Regions from separate parts of the Candidatus Symbiopectobacterium sp. NZEC127 genome, predicted to be linked through region 3. Evidence: predicted binding sites of a transcription regulator. Region 3 holds the regulator's gene; each other region holds the start of a gene.
The links. Region 3 encodes LexA, which represses DNA repair genes until DNA is damaged. Its sites were predicted from a motif close to TNCTGTATGTACATACAGNA; they were not measured.

Region 1 (5,496 bases), on a different contig from region 3:
TGGATACGCTGATTGGATGTGCCATTGCCTGGGCGGCTGTCAGTTTTATCTGGCCGGACTGGCGTTTTCGCGGTTTACCTGCGGTAATAGATAAAACCATCAACGCCAACTGCCGTTATCTGGATGCCATTCTTGAACAGTATCATCAAGGGAAAAGCAACAGCTTGCGTTATCGTATCGCGCGCCGCGATGCGCACAACGGCGACGCAGAGCTGGCCTCTGTCGTCGCTAATATGTCTTCTGAACCCCATGCCATCAGAAATACGCTCGATGATGCGTTTCGCTTTATGTGCCTCAACCATACGCTGTTAAGCTATATTTCAACGCTCGGTGCCCACCGAGAAAAGATGGTGATGCCGCAGACGCTGCAACTGTTGGATGATGCCATCTGCTACATTGATGCAGCCCTGCATCATCCTGACATTGACGTACAAGCGCAGCGAGAAGGATTATTGACGCGTCAGCAACAGGTACAACAGTTGGCACCCGATCCAGACAGCAAGGAACAACTGGTGTTGCAGCAAATCGGTCTGATCATCGATGTCTTGCCGGAACTGACCCAGTTGAAAGGGGCTATTCGGTAAAGTACGCACCGTCAAAATCGGTGCAGAGAAGACTCAAAAGCGTAAAAGCCATGTAGCGCGGCATCATTGCCTCTAAAGATACCGCGCGAGATGACGTTTCAGGTTTTAGGCAACGGCGCAGAATGGTGTTTATACCATTCAATCAGCTCGTTTCTTACCCCTTTAGGCAACGCGGCTTGGTGCGTTCTGCAAATCGCGCCCGCCAACGCCAGTAAAATATTCACACTGGCATGTTTACTGACAGCTTTTAACTTCAAGTAGCTCTCCTTTGCACCGTGTTGTTGCAGCTCGTCAGCATTTCTGATTCCCGCCTTCCATAGCATCCGCTCGAGATCGTGATTCAGATTGGGCAAATCTTTTAACCGTGTGCAATGCTCACGTTCCGATTTATCCTGCTCTGCGCCCTCAAGCGACATCTTGGCCAGTTGCAGCAGTTGAGTCGGATCCTCCCATAAGACCTCCCCCACCAAATAGTAACTCAACGGCACGGGCATGCCGCGTTTGGTATAAACCAGATGCGGCATATTCAGTGCAAGGAAATGTGGCTCACAACGCTTGCTCGCGCGTAAATAAAGCTCTCCGTTGGAGATAAGGCCAAAGATCGTTTTATTTGCTGCGATGCTATAACCGCCGAATTGAGAACGGGTGGTAATTTCTCCCAACGAGGAGAAAGAAACTTTTGATTGCAAAATCCTTTTTTTGCATAACTGATTCATACAACACCCTTTAGTATTGAAAATCAATCCTCTGTCTGTATATGTGTTCTTAACGTGTTAAAGTAATTAATCACAAGGTTGGTAAGGCTTCAAACACAAAATGTGATCTCCCCCCACCGCCATGCCAATTATGCGAAGCGCTTCCAAAAAAAGCGGGTTGATTTTCATCCACAGCCGATATACTGTATAGACATACAGTAACACTAAGGATGAAACCCATCATGCGTGCGCACTCTATTCGTTCAGAACGTCATCAGCCGGCCTCACTGCACAGCGCCCCGTTGCCACAGCACGCTGTTACAGGATACGGCAGCGGTATCATCAGCGAAATCGACTACAGCGTTGAGCACCCGATGACAACGCTCCTGCTACTTCCACTTTTGCAACAATTAGCGGCGCAATCGCGCTGGCTGTTATGGCTGGCCCCACAACAAAAAATCAGCCGCCACTGGTTACAGCAATCGGGTTTGCCCCTTGATAAAGTGATCCAACCTTATCACCTCAACCCCAATGAAACCGTGGATGCAATGGAAAAAGCACTGCTAACGGGAAATTACAGCGTTGTTTTATGCTGGCTTGAGCATAATTTGACGGAAGAAGAGCGTATGCGTTTAAGGCAAGCGGCCCAAAAAGGAAACGCCTACGGATTTATCATGAGACCACAGTGCATAAGTGGAGAAGAGGATGGACTATTTTCTCGCCTAAAAATTCATTCGACGCTGTACCATTAAGTAAATTAAGAGTTTTCTCATCTGCGTATCGTCATCCTGGTTTGTTTGACGTAAAAATCACGGATATGCAGGTGTGATGCGTGTCAACCATTACGGATAAACGTTGCGATTCGCCAAAATAAACTATTATTTGTTAGGAAGTATGTATGAAACGCTGTTTTTTCTACAAGGCAGATCATATCGTACTTGTAACTTTCGTATCACGTTGTAGACTTTAACCCGCTGGAGTTGCTCTTTGCATAATGTCAGTTGTCTGGCAGCAAGCTATAAATAAAGAGCAGTGGCTTCAGTCAAGGATTTAACCAAAGGCCTATTGGCATTAATGCTGATTGCCGGTTTGGATGATAATGAGGCGTAAAATGAAAAAAACAGCTATCGCAATTGCAGTGGCACTGGCTGGCTTTGCTACAGTAGCACAAGCAGCCCCCAAAGAAGAAACCTGGTACGTTGGCGGCAAACTGGGTGTTTCCCAGTTCCACGACACCGGCTTCTACGGTAATGGTTTCGACGGTATCAACAACAACCCGATCAAAAGTAAACTGGGCGCAGGCGCATTCGTCGGCTATCAGGCAAACCAATATCTGGGCTTTGAATTAGGTTATGACTGGCTGGGCCGTTTGAAATATTCAGGCTCCCAGAACAATGCAACTGACAGTGCCGCTTTCAAAGCTCAGGGCGTTCAGTTGGCCGCGAAATTAAGCTACCCGGTAATGCAAGATCTGGACGTCTATACTCGTCTGGGCGGCATGGTATGGCGTGTTGACGCAAACGGCAAAAATGGTGCTAATCAGTTGAGCGACAGCGACACTGGCGTATCCCCACTGGCTGCTGTTGGTATCGAATATGCTTTCGATCGTGACTGGGCTGCGCGCGTTGACTACCAGTGGACCAACAACATTGGCGATGCTGGCACCGTTGGTGCACGTCCTGATAACCTGCTGATGAGCGTTGGCGTTTCTTACCGTTTCGGTCAGGGTGATGCTCCGGCACCGGTTGTTGCTGCTCCGGCACCTGTTGCTGCGCCAGCTCCGGTTGTTGAAACCAAGCGTTTCACACTGCGTTCTGACGTTCTGTTCAACTTTGGTAAAGACACGCTGAAACCAGAAGGTCGCCAGTCTCTGGACCAACTGTACAGCCAACTGAGCAACCTGGATCCTAAAGACGGTTCTGTTGTTGTTCTGGGCTTCACTGACCGCATCGGTTCTGTAGAAGCTAACCAGGCGCTGTCAGAGCGTCGTGCTCAGAACGTCGTGTCTTACTTGGTATCCAAGGGTATCCCGGCTAACAAGATCTCTGCTCGCGGTATGGGTAAATCCAACCCGGTTACCGGCTCTACCTGCGATAACACGAAACCGCGTGCAGCGCTGATTGACTGCCTGGCACCGGATCGTCGCGTTGAGATCGAAGTGAAAGGCATCAAAGACGTTGTTGCTCAGCCTCAGGCTTAAGTTATTCGTTTCTGAATAACCTGGTACTGATAAAAAACCTCGCGATTGCGAGGTTTTTTTTTACTTCCTTTTTAAACGGTTCCTTTTTGAACAGTTCTTTTTTTGATCAGCGCTTTTTGGTATCGCTGTCGTCTTGAGAAAGAATCGCTTTCAGATCCTGCTTTAGCAGTGACATTTGATTGGCATAACGCTCTTTGGACTCAGCATCTTCTATCAGTTGCACTACGGTTTCTGACAGTGTCACATTGCGACGGGTTGCCAATGCCGCCAGCCGTTGCCAAACCAGATATTCAAGATCGATAGATTTTTTGCGCGTGAGTTGGCTTTCGGCATTGAAATGGCGCTTGCGGCGTGCACGTATCGTTTGCTTAAGACGAGTTTCCAATCCAGGGTTCATGCACTGTTTAATCCAGGCAAGCACCAGCACCGGTTGGTTCGCCATTTTCAGCAACGCGTCTACCGCATCATCAGCTGCACTCTGCTCAATAAAACGCGTGATGGCTTCACCTTCCCGGTGTTTTTTCACCAGATATTTCCATTTCCAACCGCACTCAAGATTCTCTAACTGTTGATATTTCATGATAAATTCTTCAGTGACCGTGTAACGCTTACCTTAGCATAACAGTTTTTAGTCAACTTTCCTCTCAGGGCTCACGTTTTTGCCAACAACGTCAAGAGGTGGCGTCATCACACATCAATTATCTATTTCCTTAACGTTCCAACACTTCGTCTGTGCAGCAGGTATTATTCTTGTATAATCACGCTCTTCATTCAGACAACTACCTTTGATACTTTGACCAATAACCAACTTGCATGGCAGCATCTGCTGCCCGACCATACGCCTTACCAGTCTCTGTTCGATCGGGCAGACACGCTTGAATCGCTGGATTTTGCTGCGCTTCAGCCCCGGCTGGCAGATAGCCTGAAGGTATTTTGCCATCCTCACTCACCGTCGCCCTATATGTTGGTGAAGGCAGAAGAGACCCATGATTACCTCGCGCTCATTACCGGAGCGGTAAGGCATCTATGCCCACCGATCGCGGCCCCGCGCGGCAGCCGTTATCGTATTGAGCACGATCGGATTGATATTCAACCGGCGCAGCAACTTGACGATAATTTCGCGGCCCAGCAGGCATGCGAGTTCAAGGCATGGATCGAAGCAGAACAGTTATTCGGCTGTGTCCGTTATTTTCAGGAACGCATTAGCCTGCAACCCGGATTATTACACCGTATCAATGGCGGGACGTTGATCCTGACTGCGCGAACCTTGTTAGCACAACCGCTACTGTGGTTACGCTTAAAGCAAATTATCGCAGAAGGCCAATACCATTGGCTTTCACCGGATGAAAGGCGTCCTTTGCCTCTCGCGATTCCGTCAATGCCGATGAATATTCGGCTGATGGTGGTCGGCGACCGCGAAAGCCTTGGCGATCTGCACGATATTGAACCCGACCTGCGTGACTTGGCCGTGTACGGTGAATTTGAATCCGAATTGCCGCTGATTGACGAAGAGGATATGTCACGCTGGTGTGCATACATTAATGCGTTATGCACCGCCAATCATCTCCCCTTGCTCGCAGCGGATGCCTGGCCTTCACTGCTGCAATTAGCCGTGCGCTACAGCGGCGATCAGGGCAGCCTGCCGCTTTGTCCGCAGTGGCTTACGCATCAGCTCAAGCACATTGCCATTTACGCTCAGGAAGCGCATATCACTGCGCAAACCATCACGGATGCGATCGCAGCCCAACGCTGGCGAGAAGGCTATCTGGCCGAGCGTATGCGTGACGAAATAGAGCTGGGACAGATAGTGATCGAAACCGAGGGCGAAGTCGTTGGCCAAATCAACGGGCTTTCGGTGCTTGAATACCCCGGCCATCCGGTGGCATTTGGTGAACCCACACGCATTAGCTGTGTTGTTCATCCTGGCGATGGCGAATTTACCGATGTCGATCGCAAAGCTGAACTGGCGGGTAATTTGCACGCCAAGGGCATGATGATCATGCAGGCATTTCTGATT
Region 2 (5,496 bases), on a different contig from region 3:
GCGCATAGCCATTTTTTATCGCTGGATAAGAACTTCCCCACAGCAGGCAACAGAGTGTCGCCAGCAAAAATACCACTTTCCTATTGGTATAAAATGCAACCATGTTATTCAAAACAATCTCCTTCCCCGACTCTGAACGTCAGTACTCTCACGACCAACGCATTTTCAGGCCTTGGTTTTCGAGATAGTTTGGATTATGGGTTCAGAATAAAGACTCACCCAGCGGTGCAACAGCCAAATATTTGAATAAAATCCCATGCCGTTCCACTTTTAAAAATAAAAATCACAGTAATATATTGATTATTAATAATTTTGCTTAAATGAAAATATTTTCGTTTATAAATTTGAAGAATATAACAGACTGAGATAACGGATGAAATAGCTGTATATCGCCTATCTTTTAGAATGAAACACCAACGACATCGATTATCGCCTCATGGTGCCGGATAGCGTAGAATGCAGCAGTGGTAACTTTCACTAGCCCAGCGCATCAGTAATGGGGAAATAAGGAGCAGGATATGGCCGTTTCGTGCGATCGGGAAGACAATGGCACAGATACACGGACCAGAATCGCTCAGGCAACGTTAACCGTGATCCTTGAGCACGGCGTGCGTGGGGCAACCTATCGCCGGGTGGCGGCGCAAGCGCAACTGTCGCCGGGAACGTTGACGTACCGTTATAAAAGTATTGATGCCCTGCTGATCGACGCGTTCATCGTTATGATTGACGAAATCTCTCACGCCTTTCATCAGCGCCTGGCACAGGCAGAAGACATTGACGATGCCTGTGAGGCCGTCGCCGATCTGATTTGCGGAAATATCTGGGCAACGCCGAACCACCTGACGTTAAGCTTTGAACTCTATGCGCTGGCTTCGCGCCAGGAAGCCTATCGTGCGCTGTTGCAGGAGTGGATGTCGCGCAGCAGAGCCGCCCTGCACCGCCATTTTAGCGAGGAGACATCATGGACGCTGGATGTGTTGATTGAGGGGTATACCATTCATAACTTTTTTAATCGTCATCCCATGAGCCGGGAAAAAATTTTACAGGCGATCGCCCGACTGGTGCGGGAATAAACCGGTAACCCGCGTCAACCGAGACCCGTATTCACGCGTTTACCAATCTCTTTCAACTGCGCGTACTTTTCCAGCAACGCCGGGCTGTCATCCAGACTCATCACAAACATCCATAAGTAGGTCATCACCGAATAGACGTGTCCGGCATCAATGCCTTTTTTCCCTGCCATCAGCATGATGGCACCGCCAAACAGCAGTGCCGATGCGGCACCAATCGCCAGATAACCCCATGCTTCACGATCGGAAAGGCGAATTCGTAACCGGGCCATCACATCATAATGACGGTGCAGTTTTCCTTCTCCGGCGTTACTGACGATCGTAATATCCTTTTCCAGCCGATTATTAAGCCGTTGGTACAACGCCTCATTGCGACGCGTGTACTCCGCCAGGAAAAAAGCGAAAAAAATCAGTATCCCCAGGCAGAGAAACCCAGCCGTCCGCTCAATCGCCAGCAGCATGACAACGGCACCGCACATCGATGCCAATGACGTAATGAACAGGGGTAAATGCGTTTCAAAAAAGCTGACAAATTCCCGAGACAGCGCCACACGGGCGGCAATGGTAGAGTTATTCTGCGCGTCCTCGCGCTGCGTCAAAATCACCGGGACAGCAAGCGCGGCATAAATACGCGCAAAGGTACGCGTATCGATACTGCGCCGCGCGGCGCCGATCACCCACATAAATAGCACCAGCACGGCATAAAAAATCCCCTGCGCCGCCTGACCGCTCATAATCGCATTGATGGCAAACCCCGCCAGTAAGGGATAGAGCAAATAGACCACGTTCTCCGCCACAACCAGCAAGAGCGTTAAAAACAGCTTTTTCTTATGCCTGACGGCCAGTTTTTTCAGTGTGCCCATCGCGCTATGAGAGCGCGCAGTGCTGACATGGTAAGATGTGTTTTGCATGGTCATTCATTCGTGAGTGATAATTTTGAGCACCTGCTCAAAACCGAACAAAGTGTATTTGAGCGATTGCTCAAAGTCAATGCGGACAAAAGTATGAAAGAAGATCGCACCACACTGCGGGAAAAAATTCTGGATACCGCTATTGCCCTTTTTATCGAAAAGGGCAGTGAAAATGTCACTACGCGCGAGTTAACAGAAGCATTGAATCTCTCACGCAGCCATATTTACCACTATTTTTCGGACTGGCAGACACTGTGTCTCGACGCTTATTCGCGTTTTATGCTGACCGATTTAGATAATTTCACCCAAACCGTGCAGGCAGCGCCGCCCGAGCAACAGCTGCGCGCGTTTATTACCGGATATTTACCCGAAACTACCGATGCTATCTGGCAGCTTTATAGCGCATTGTGGCGCAAAGCTATTCGTGAAGCGCGTTATGCCGAATTGGCGTTAGCAATGACCCATGCCTGGGATCGGTTATTGAGCGACATTATTGCAGCGAATGTCACGAAGGATATCGATGTGATGCAGGTCACCCGCCAACTCAGTGCATTACTCAACGGCTATGCCGACCATCTGATGATTAATCCAACACCAGAGGCTCGCCGTCAGGCAATGAATGATATTGACGCTTTTCTCCAGCGTAGCTTATAGCGACAAACATCAATGCCTTGGGAATACAGGCTGCGGGCATAAGTGCCCCAGTACATATTTTGGGAAAACGCGGTTGATAAACGCGGGTCGGTTGGTTGCCCTGTAACGTTTTGCTCGGCAATCAGCCCCGCCGATGTGGCCAGCAAATCGCGGGCGCGCCATTAAGTTTGGGTTTGGCAAAGAGGAATCCCTGAAAACGCCGAATGCCCGCGGCTTCTAACCAGCACCACTCTTCCACCGTTTCCACCCCTTCCGCAACGACACTGATCTCCAACTCCGCGCAACATTTAACTATCGCCTGGACGATAGCCTGCTTGGGCCCATGAGCCTGGATATCCGTTACGATACTGCGATCAATCTTGACCTTTCCGGGCTGAAACTTCGCGAGCAGCGATAGTCCGGCAAACCCGGCACCAAAGTCATCGATAGCCAGACCGATCCCCGCCGAACGTAATTGCCGAATAGCGGAGGAGAACGCGTCAAAACTGGAAATGACTTCATCCTCCGTCACTTCAACGATGACCTGTTCAGGCACCAAGCCATTGCGGGCAATCTGCTCCAGTAAAATATCAACGGCATTCGGCACCTTGACCAGCGACATTGGCAGCAGGTTAATAGAAATTTTATGGCTACCAATATTGATATTTTTCGCCAACGCCAGCGCCCACGCTTTGGACGAAAGATCGGTTTCATGCAGTTTGTCAGGCGGGATCGACGCAAAAAAAGCCTGTGGCGACTCACCGTTCGGACCACGAATCAGCGCTTCAAACGAGCTGATTTGTCCGCGCAGCGGCTCAACGATCGGTTGCAACGCGAACTGGCAAGGTTGCCCCAAAAACGACGATTCTGGTGGTGAAGCAAAGGGCGGCGCTTCTGATAAGAAGCCCCACGACTCAGGCTCGCTGCTGTAGGCCAGCTGTTTCTTCCAGCGCCCTTCCACAAAGGTACGAATAAATTTATAAATCCGGTCATCACTCGCCAGGTTATAGCGCAGCGCGCCGGTTTTTATCACCGCACGCAGCACGGCACCGGGTTTATCATGGCGTAAATCAAACAGTGCCATGCCCATATTGATAAAACGGCGCTTCGCCGCATAATCACGCATCAACTCAACCACGCTGTCATGGCGAGGATCGTCGCAGATAGCGTCATATAGCTGATTCACGATGTCGGGTTCACCTTCCAAAACCTGAAGAAAATGGCTGCCATCAAAGATCAGAATACCGGTCAGTTGCAGCGTCACATTACGCGCCTGAGACTGCGCCACTAGCTTATCGAGCAGCGATAGATCAAAGATTCGGCTTGCACGGCTTCGGTAAATCAATGTAGACAGCATAAGACTCAGACTCTTAGAAGAAAAATAGGTGTTTCAATATACCCACCATCAGGGAAAGGCATTGTGGTAGATAAGATACCAGACAAGACGCGTCACGCGTATCACCGTTTTTCCTAAACGTACTACGCCGACAATCCATGTTCAGCGGACGATTACGGCTGGTAAGGTGTCCACTAAAAGACACGTTCATGGACAAAGATTAGCAGCAACAAAATTCATCCTCCAGTTTTCAATGCCCTGCATTGCACCAATAACCCGTTGACATCAATCACTATGCCTACAAACCGTCATCGATAACTACGGTAGAAAAGCGTTTCTTGCTAATGTTGTGAGTGCATCCGACGGAGAACGCGTCACCATACTAATCTCGCCTTTAAATCATTCAGCATATCAGGCTATTACTGGAAACTATCAGAAAACCGCTTGATCGATGAGCATCGCACATATACTGTATTTATATACATATATAGAGAAAATCATCATGCCGTTATCCACTCCCGCACTGCTCCCACGCCTCAGCGTCAATACCGCTTCGTTGCCCTTTTTTATCGAACACGTCCCCTGTGGTTTCCCCAGCCCAGCGCAGGACTACGTGGAGGATCGGCTCGATATCAATCAACTGGTGATCAAGCACCCCAATGCCACTTACTTTATCCGTGTCAGCGGTGATTCGATGATTGATGCCGGCATTGGCAACGGCGACTTACTGGTGGTTGATCGGGCATTGACGGCACAGCACGGTGATATCGTGGTGGCCGCCGTGGACGGCGAATTTACCGTTAAGGAGTTGCGCACCCGCCCTTTTCTGCAATTGGTGCCGCATAACACGCGCTATTCACCGATACACTTTCAGCATGAGGAAGCGCTTGAGATCTTCGGCGTGGTTACTTTTACGGTAAAAGCCATGCGCTAGCGGGAGAAAACATCAAAATGCGTCTAGCGCTCGACGCATCACATTCGGTTAAATCAGCCCTTCTTCTTTACAGATCAACCATAAACGCATGTCAAACTCGTACTGATGGTAGTCCGGCTCCATGTGACAACAGAGCTGATAAAAGGCTTTGTTGTGGTCTTTCTCACGCAGGTGCGCCAGTTCATGCACCACGATCATGCGTAAAAAGGCTTCCGGCGCGTTCCTGAACAGGGTTGCTATCTTGATCTCATTCTTGGCTTTTAACTTCCCGCCATGATTTTTGGAGATAAACGTATTGGTGCCGAGCGTGCCTTTAACCGGATTTAACGCGCCGTCATACATAATTTTGGCAAGCGCGCTTTCCTTTTTCAGATAGCGGTTTTTAATGCCATTGACATACTCGTAGAGCTGCTTGTCATTTGTCACCGTATGCGTCGCTGGGTACTTTTGTTTAATCACCGCAGCCAGCTTGCCAGATTGCAGCAAGCTATCGACACTCGCGATCAGTTCTGATGGGTAATGCTTTATGTAATCCAGTTTGCTCATCGTGGCCGTAAACGCGTCAGTATCCGTGAATGCACAGGGCGAAAATTTACCGACATGCTAATCGAT
Region 3 (5,496 bases):
CGGCATCACACAGGGCGTGTGATGCCGGAGTAAAGCGGTAACGGATGGTGCTTTAACGCAACACTACGCTTGCGCTACTTCCTGCTTTTCGTCTTCCGGTTCTGCGCTGGCCGGTGTACTGGCACTTTCAATCGTCAACCTGACTTCCGGTGTGATTAAATCGCTCAGAATACGATAGAGCTCCAGCGTACTGCGCGTATCCACGCTGCTGCTGTCGCTGATGTAGCCTTCCTGACGCAGCGTGGCTACCAGCGTTGAGAACACGGCCTTATCAAAGAACTCAGGCGCGTTAATGCCATGCAGCACCGACAGACGCTGGGCCATATTGCGGCTTTCTTTTTCCAAGGTACCGCGGTTCATTTCCGGGTTAGCGCCGAGTAATGACAGCGTAATCGCGTAGCGTTGCAGGGTTTCCCGCACACCGGCAGCCAGCAGTTGGAGCGTGCGAATTCGCAGCGGATTTAGCACCAGCGCATCTTGTTTGATGACAATCAGTTCCTGACGCACCAACTCCGTGGTTAACGTTTCAATGACCGCAGGCAGTGCCTCTTTACTGTAATGCAAGAACAGTTCGGCTTGAATTAATGGGTAAATCAACGACATCTGTCGTGTTAATTCATCCGGCGTGATCCTGCCACGGTGCATGATAATGCTGGCGATCATCGATGGCAGCACCAGCAAATGCTGGATGTTGTTGCGGTAATAGGTCATCAACACGGCCTGTTCGCGCGGCAGAATGATGATCTCGCCAATATTGTCTTGTTCAACTTCAAATTTGTTCATTGCCAGCGCGTGTTCCAGCAGTTCCGGCGCTGTCTTTTTCGGCGCAGTGACATCTTTGCTGTAAGGCACGTTGCGCAGCAATTGCAAATAGCAGTCCAGTTGCTCATGCATTTGTTCACGGGTCAGTGCGCGCTGACGTGATGCCAACAGTGCCGTGGAGCACAGGTTCATGGCGTTGGCGGCTGCAGCGTTGTTAATGCGCACCATGATGATATCGGCAATATTTTGCACGGTAGGCGTGAGCCAGGTAGGGCGCTGCGCTTCAATCGGATCGATCGCCTCGCGCCACTGCGGCACATGGTGATTGAGGTAAGGCGTCAGCGACAGTGGCTCGCCAAAATTCACATAGCCTTGCCCCAGATTGCGCAGTTTGCGTAATCCGCGCACCATCTGCATCAGGCCTTCTTTCTCTTTAGTAGCACCGCGCAACTCTTTGGCATAGGTGCCCACTTCCATCACATGCTCATAACCCACATAAATCGGCACCAGCGTGATGGGGCGCGTACCACCGCGCAGCATCGCCTGAAGGGTCATGGCCAACGTGCCGGTCTTGGGCTCCAGCAAACGGCCGGTGCGCGAACGCCCCCCTTCCATAAAGTACTCAACGGAGTAGCCGCGAGAGAACAGCTCACCGAGATATTCACGGAAAATGGTGGAGTAGAGCTTGTTGCCTTTGAAGGTCCGGCGAATAAAGAAAGCACCCAGACGGCGGAAAATCGGGCCTGCTGGCCAGAAATTCAGGTTGATACCTGCCGCGATATGGGGGGGAACCAGACCCTGGTGGTAAAGCACATAGGAGAGCAGCAGGTAGTCCATGTGACTACGGTGGCAAGGCACGTAGACCAGCTCATGGCCATCCTGCGCCAACTGGCGTACGCGCTCGGCATTGTGTACGTTGATGCCTTGATACAGGCGGTTCCAGGTCCAGCTCAGAATGCGATCTGACAGCCGCACGGCTTCATAAGAGAAGTCCGCTGCGATCTCTTCCATCAGGGCGATAGCATTTTGCTGCGCTTTCTCATGGGAGATTTTCTTGCTGCGCGCCTCATCTTCAACGGCTTTCTTGATGGCCTTCGAGTCCAGCAGCTTATGGAATAGCTCCTGACGTACCGGCAAACGCGGGCCAACGGCGGCCAGGCGTTGACGGGCAAAGTGCATGCGTGCGACACGCGCCAGTTTGTGCGCTATGGTTTTGTCAGTGCCGTGTTCGGTTGCCATGTGACGCAGCGACACGATGCTGGAGAAGCGTACAAAGCTGTCGCGTCCCAACCAGATAACAGCGAAAAATTTCTCAATCCCGTTGAGCAGACGCAGATGCGGCGTGGCACCGTGCTGTCCTTCACGGCCCGGAGAGCGGCCAAACATGACAGAAACGGGCACCATCTGCACATCGAGATAGGGATTGTTGCGGTGCAGATCCAGATAATCGTGGAACAGTTTGACGGATTCCTGCTTCGGCGTGTAATAGCGGAATACGCGTGGGCCATCGTTAATAAATACGTGGCTGGGCAGCGACACACCGTCAATTTCCGTGGGTTCCAGCGGATCCGGCAGTTCTAACGCTTGGCATTTTGCGCGCAGCGTCAGTAAATCCGCCTGTGAGTTATAAGGCAGCACATAAAGAATGGGGCGAGAAGGATCTAGCCCTAACTCCGCCACGGGATCGTTAGGAATTATCTTGCTTTTCACTAACAATTTGAGTGGGAAATTCAGTAATTTATAGTAAATTTTACGCCAGCCGGACATAACAACCAGAAGCCTCTTGAGTAGCAATGCGCCGCAAGGATACCAGAAAGTACAAGGGAGATCTGTGGTGTGAGACAACGGTGTTACGGGAAAATTGCAAAAAATCTCTGATAAACGGGTGAAAAAACATGAATAAGGCTACCGGGGTAACTCGGATTATCAAGGCAACCGGGTACTCCCTCAAAGGGCTGAAACAGGCATGGCAGCACGAAGCTGCATTTCGACAAGAACTGATGCTGCTGGTCGTAGCGGTGCTGGTCGCGTGTTGGCTGCCCGTAGCACTGCTGGAGCGGCTATTGCTGATTGGCGTGGTAGTGGTAGTGGTGCTGATGGAACTGGTCAACAGCGCCATTGAGGCGGTTGTCGATCGCGTGGGAACCGAGCATCACGAACTGTCCGGGCGCGCCAAGGATATCGGATCGGCGGCCGTGTTTGTGGCCTTGGTGTTTGCCGGCATTGTCTGGGTCAGCATTCTCTGGCCCCTCATCCTGGGGTGATTTCAGCATGATTTTGGGGCAACGCTCATAAAAACACGGGTATTTGCCTCTCTGTCATTCCCAAGCCGCGATGACCTGTATATACTCACAGATAAACTGTATAAACAACCAGGGGGCGGGATGAAAGCATTAACAACCAGACAGCAGCAGGTCTATGATCTGATTCGCGATCATATTGCGCAGTCCGGCATGCCGCCAACGCGTGCCGAAATCGCCCAGCGACTGGGTTTCCGCTCACCGAACGCAGCGGAAGAGCATCTGAAGGCGCTGGCGCGCAAAGGCGTGATTGAAATCGTCTCCGGCGCATCACGCGGGATCCGCCTGTTGATGGAAGAAGAAAATGTTGGACTGCCGCTGATTGGCCGTGTCGCCGCGGGTGAGCCGCTGCTGGCGCAAGAGCACATCGAGTGTCACTATCAGGTCGATCCGGCCATGTTCAAACCGCACGCCGACTTTTTGCTGCGCGTCAGCGGTATGTCTATGAAAGACATCGGTATATTAGACGGTGATTTGCTGGCCGTGCATAAAACCCAAGAGGTGCGTAACGGCCAGGTAGTGGTGGCGCGCATTGAAGATGAAGTGACGGTTAAGCGCTTGAAACGTCAAGGTAACACCGTACAACTTCTGGCGGAGAATGACGCATTTTCTCCCATCGTGGTTGATTTGCGTGAGCAGAGCTTCAGCATTGAAGGACTGGCCGTCGGTGTTATCCGCAACGGTGAGTGGAGCTAAACGCCGTTAGCCGACAGGGCGTTTCTTTCAGGGAAAGCCTTGTCGGTGATGTATCAGCCTTTCAGATCAACGTCCGGGTTTCGCACTCTTGATGGGCACCGTATGGTCATGGTGACAGTGCCCGTGTTCACGACAATCAGCCACTTCCTGACAGGCTTCGCACAGGCCGTGTGCCTCGACCACGCTGTGACGCAGCGTGAAATTGGCGCTTTGTGCCAACTGCTGAAGAATGGCTTCAATGCCTTCCGTCTGGCGTTCCGTAACTTGCCCGCAACGATCGCAAATAAACAGCGCTGAAGTATGGCTATGCTCTTCAATGTGGTGACACATGACATAGCTGTTGGTCGATTCCACACGATGGATAAACCCTTGCTCCAGCAGAAAATCCAGTGCGCGGTATACGGTAGGGGGTTTTGCTTGTGGTTCTGAGGCGCGCAGCAGATCCAACAGATCGTAAGCACTGATCGCGCCGTGTTGCTGTGCCATCAGCCGAAGCACTTCGAGTCGCTGTGGCGTAAGGCGTACATTGCGCTGCTGGCAAATGCTTTCCGCCTGGGCAAGGAGTTTGTCTTGGTCGCTTGAATCCATTGGCCTGATCCTACCGCATGATGATGAACACGTCCTCCATCTTACCATGTAAGGCGCGGGGTGCGCTGTGATAATCCATCAAAGCGCCGAGAAAGCGACTCAGGCAACCAAATCGATCAGCAGCGCGCGCAACGGGGCTTTGGCGCGGATAGTCAGCTGTTTTTCCTGCTGAATGAAGGCGCCGTCTCCACACTGTAATACCGTTGCGTTCTCTTGCGGCGTCATGGCTTCCATCGCACCGTGAATCACCTGAAAGTAGGCGCGGTTGCCGTTGAGCGTAAAGGTGTGCTGTTCACCCTCATCGAGTTGCAGATGATGTACCCAAACCTGCTGGCGAAGTTGCAGGCTGCCGTTTTCACCTTCCGGTGAGGCGAGCAGTTTGACCTTTGCATTGCACAGTGCAAGCCGTTGCAACGCGCTGTTTTCCCGTGACGGGCAGGCATTGAACCACAGTTGCAAACGCGTCAACGGCGTTTCATCGCTGATGCTGTGCTCGCTGTAGCTTACCGCTGGCTGTGCCGCCAATAACAAGACGTCACCCGCTTTTGCGCGGATATGCCCGCCGTTGCTGTCGCGATATTCCGCTTCACCTTGCAACAGAATATTTAAAATATCGACCTGCGGGTAGGTACGTGGCTGAAATGCCGCGCCTGGCTTGAGGACTTCCTGGTTCAACACGCGCAGTGAGGCAAAGCCTAACAGTTCAGGATCGAAATAATGGCCGAAGGAGAAGGTGTAGCGCGCTTGCAGCCAGCCGTAGTCAGCTTGACCGCACTGTTCCGCTGTTCTGCATGTGATCATGGTTCTGCACCTCAAAAATTATACTAAACAGATAGTAATTGTGTGGACGTTGGATTGTTAGCTAGTTAATCTGGTGGGTATATTCAAAATTCCTGAATGAGTGAATAAATGGCAAAAGATCGGGCATTAACGCTGGAAGCGCTGCGAGTGATGGACGCCATCGATCGCCGTGGCAGCTTTGCGGCGGCGGCTGATGAGCTGGGGCGCGTGCCGTCGGCGCTGAGCTATACCATGCAGAAGCTGGAAGAAGAGCTCGACGTCGTGCTTTTTGATCGCTCAGGTCACCGCACTAAATTTACCAACGTGGGCCGGATGTTGCTCGAACGGGGAAGAATCCTGCTCGAAGCGG

Region 1: sulA (SOS-induced cell division inhibitor SulA) is a predicted target of LexA. The motif match lies at 1,481-1,500, and genes of this name have one in related genera.
Region 2: umuD (translesion error-prone DNA polymerase V autoproteolytic subunit) is a predicted target of LexA. The motif match lies at 4,418-4,437, and genes of this name have one in related genera.

The regions. Positions count from the first base shown of each region.
Region 1 covers NZ_JAGFPG010000001.1:1,468,660-1,474,155, forward strand. The annotation lists gene yccS (YccS family putative transporter) at 1-584, shown strand, start outside; gene J5069_RS06725 (TfoX/Sxy family DNA transformation protein) at 683-1,300, opposite strand; gene sulA (SOS-induced cell division inhibitor SulA) at 1,522-2,031, shown strand; gene ompA (porin OmpA) at 2,391-3,479, shown strand; gene matP (macrodomain Ter protein MatP) at 3,586-4,059, opposite strand; gene J5069_RS06745 (Lon protease family protein) at 4,273-5,496, shown strand, end outside.
Region 2 covers NZ_JAGFPG010000001.1:1,292,619-1,298,114, forward strand. The annotation lists gene J5069_RS05820 (DMT family transporter) at 1-103, opposite strand, end outside; gene J5069_RS05825 (TetR/AcrR family transcriptional regulator) at 519-1,073, shown strand; gene J5069_RS05830 (ABC transporter six-transmembrane domain-containing protein) at 1,088-1,981, opposite strand; gene J5069_RS05835 (TetR/AcrR family transcriptional regulator) at 2,075-2,635, shown strand; gene J5069_RS05840 (diguanylate phosphodiesterase) at 2,757-3,971, opposite strand; gene umuD (translesion error-prone DNA polymerase V autoproteolytic subunit) at 4,453-4,884, shown strand; gene J5069_RS05850 (YgjP-like metallopeptidase domain-containing protein) at 4,933-5,430, opposite strand.
Region 3 covers NZ_JAGFPG010000002.1:279,608-285,103, forward strand. The annotation lists gene plsB (glycerol-3-phosphate 1-O-acyltransferase PlsB) at 64-2,529, opposite strand; gene J5069_RS11355 (diacylglycerol kinase) at 2,658-3,026, shown strand; gene lexA (transcriptional repressor LexA) at 3,147-3,758, shown strand; gene zur (zinc uptake transcriptional repressor Zur) at 3,825-4,346, opposite strand; gene J5069_RS11370 (pirin family protein) at 4,446-5,147, opposite strand; gene J5069_RS11375 (LysR family transcriptional regulator) at 5,256-5,496, shown strand, end outside.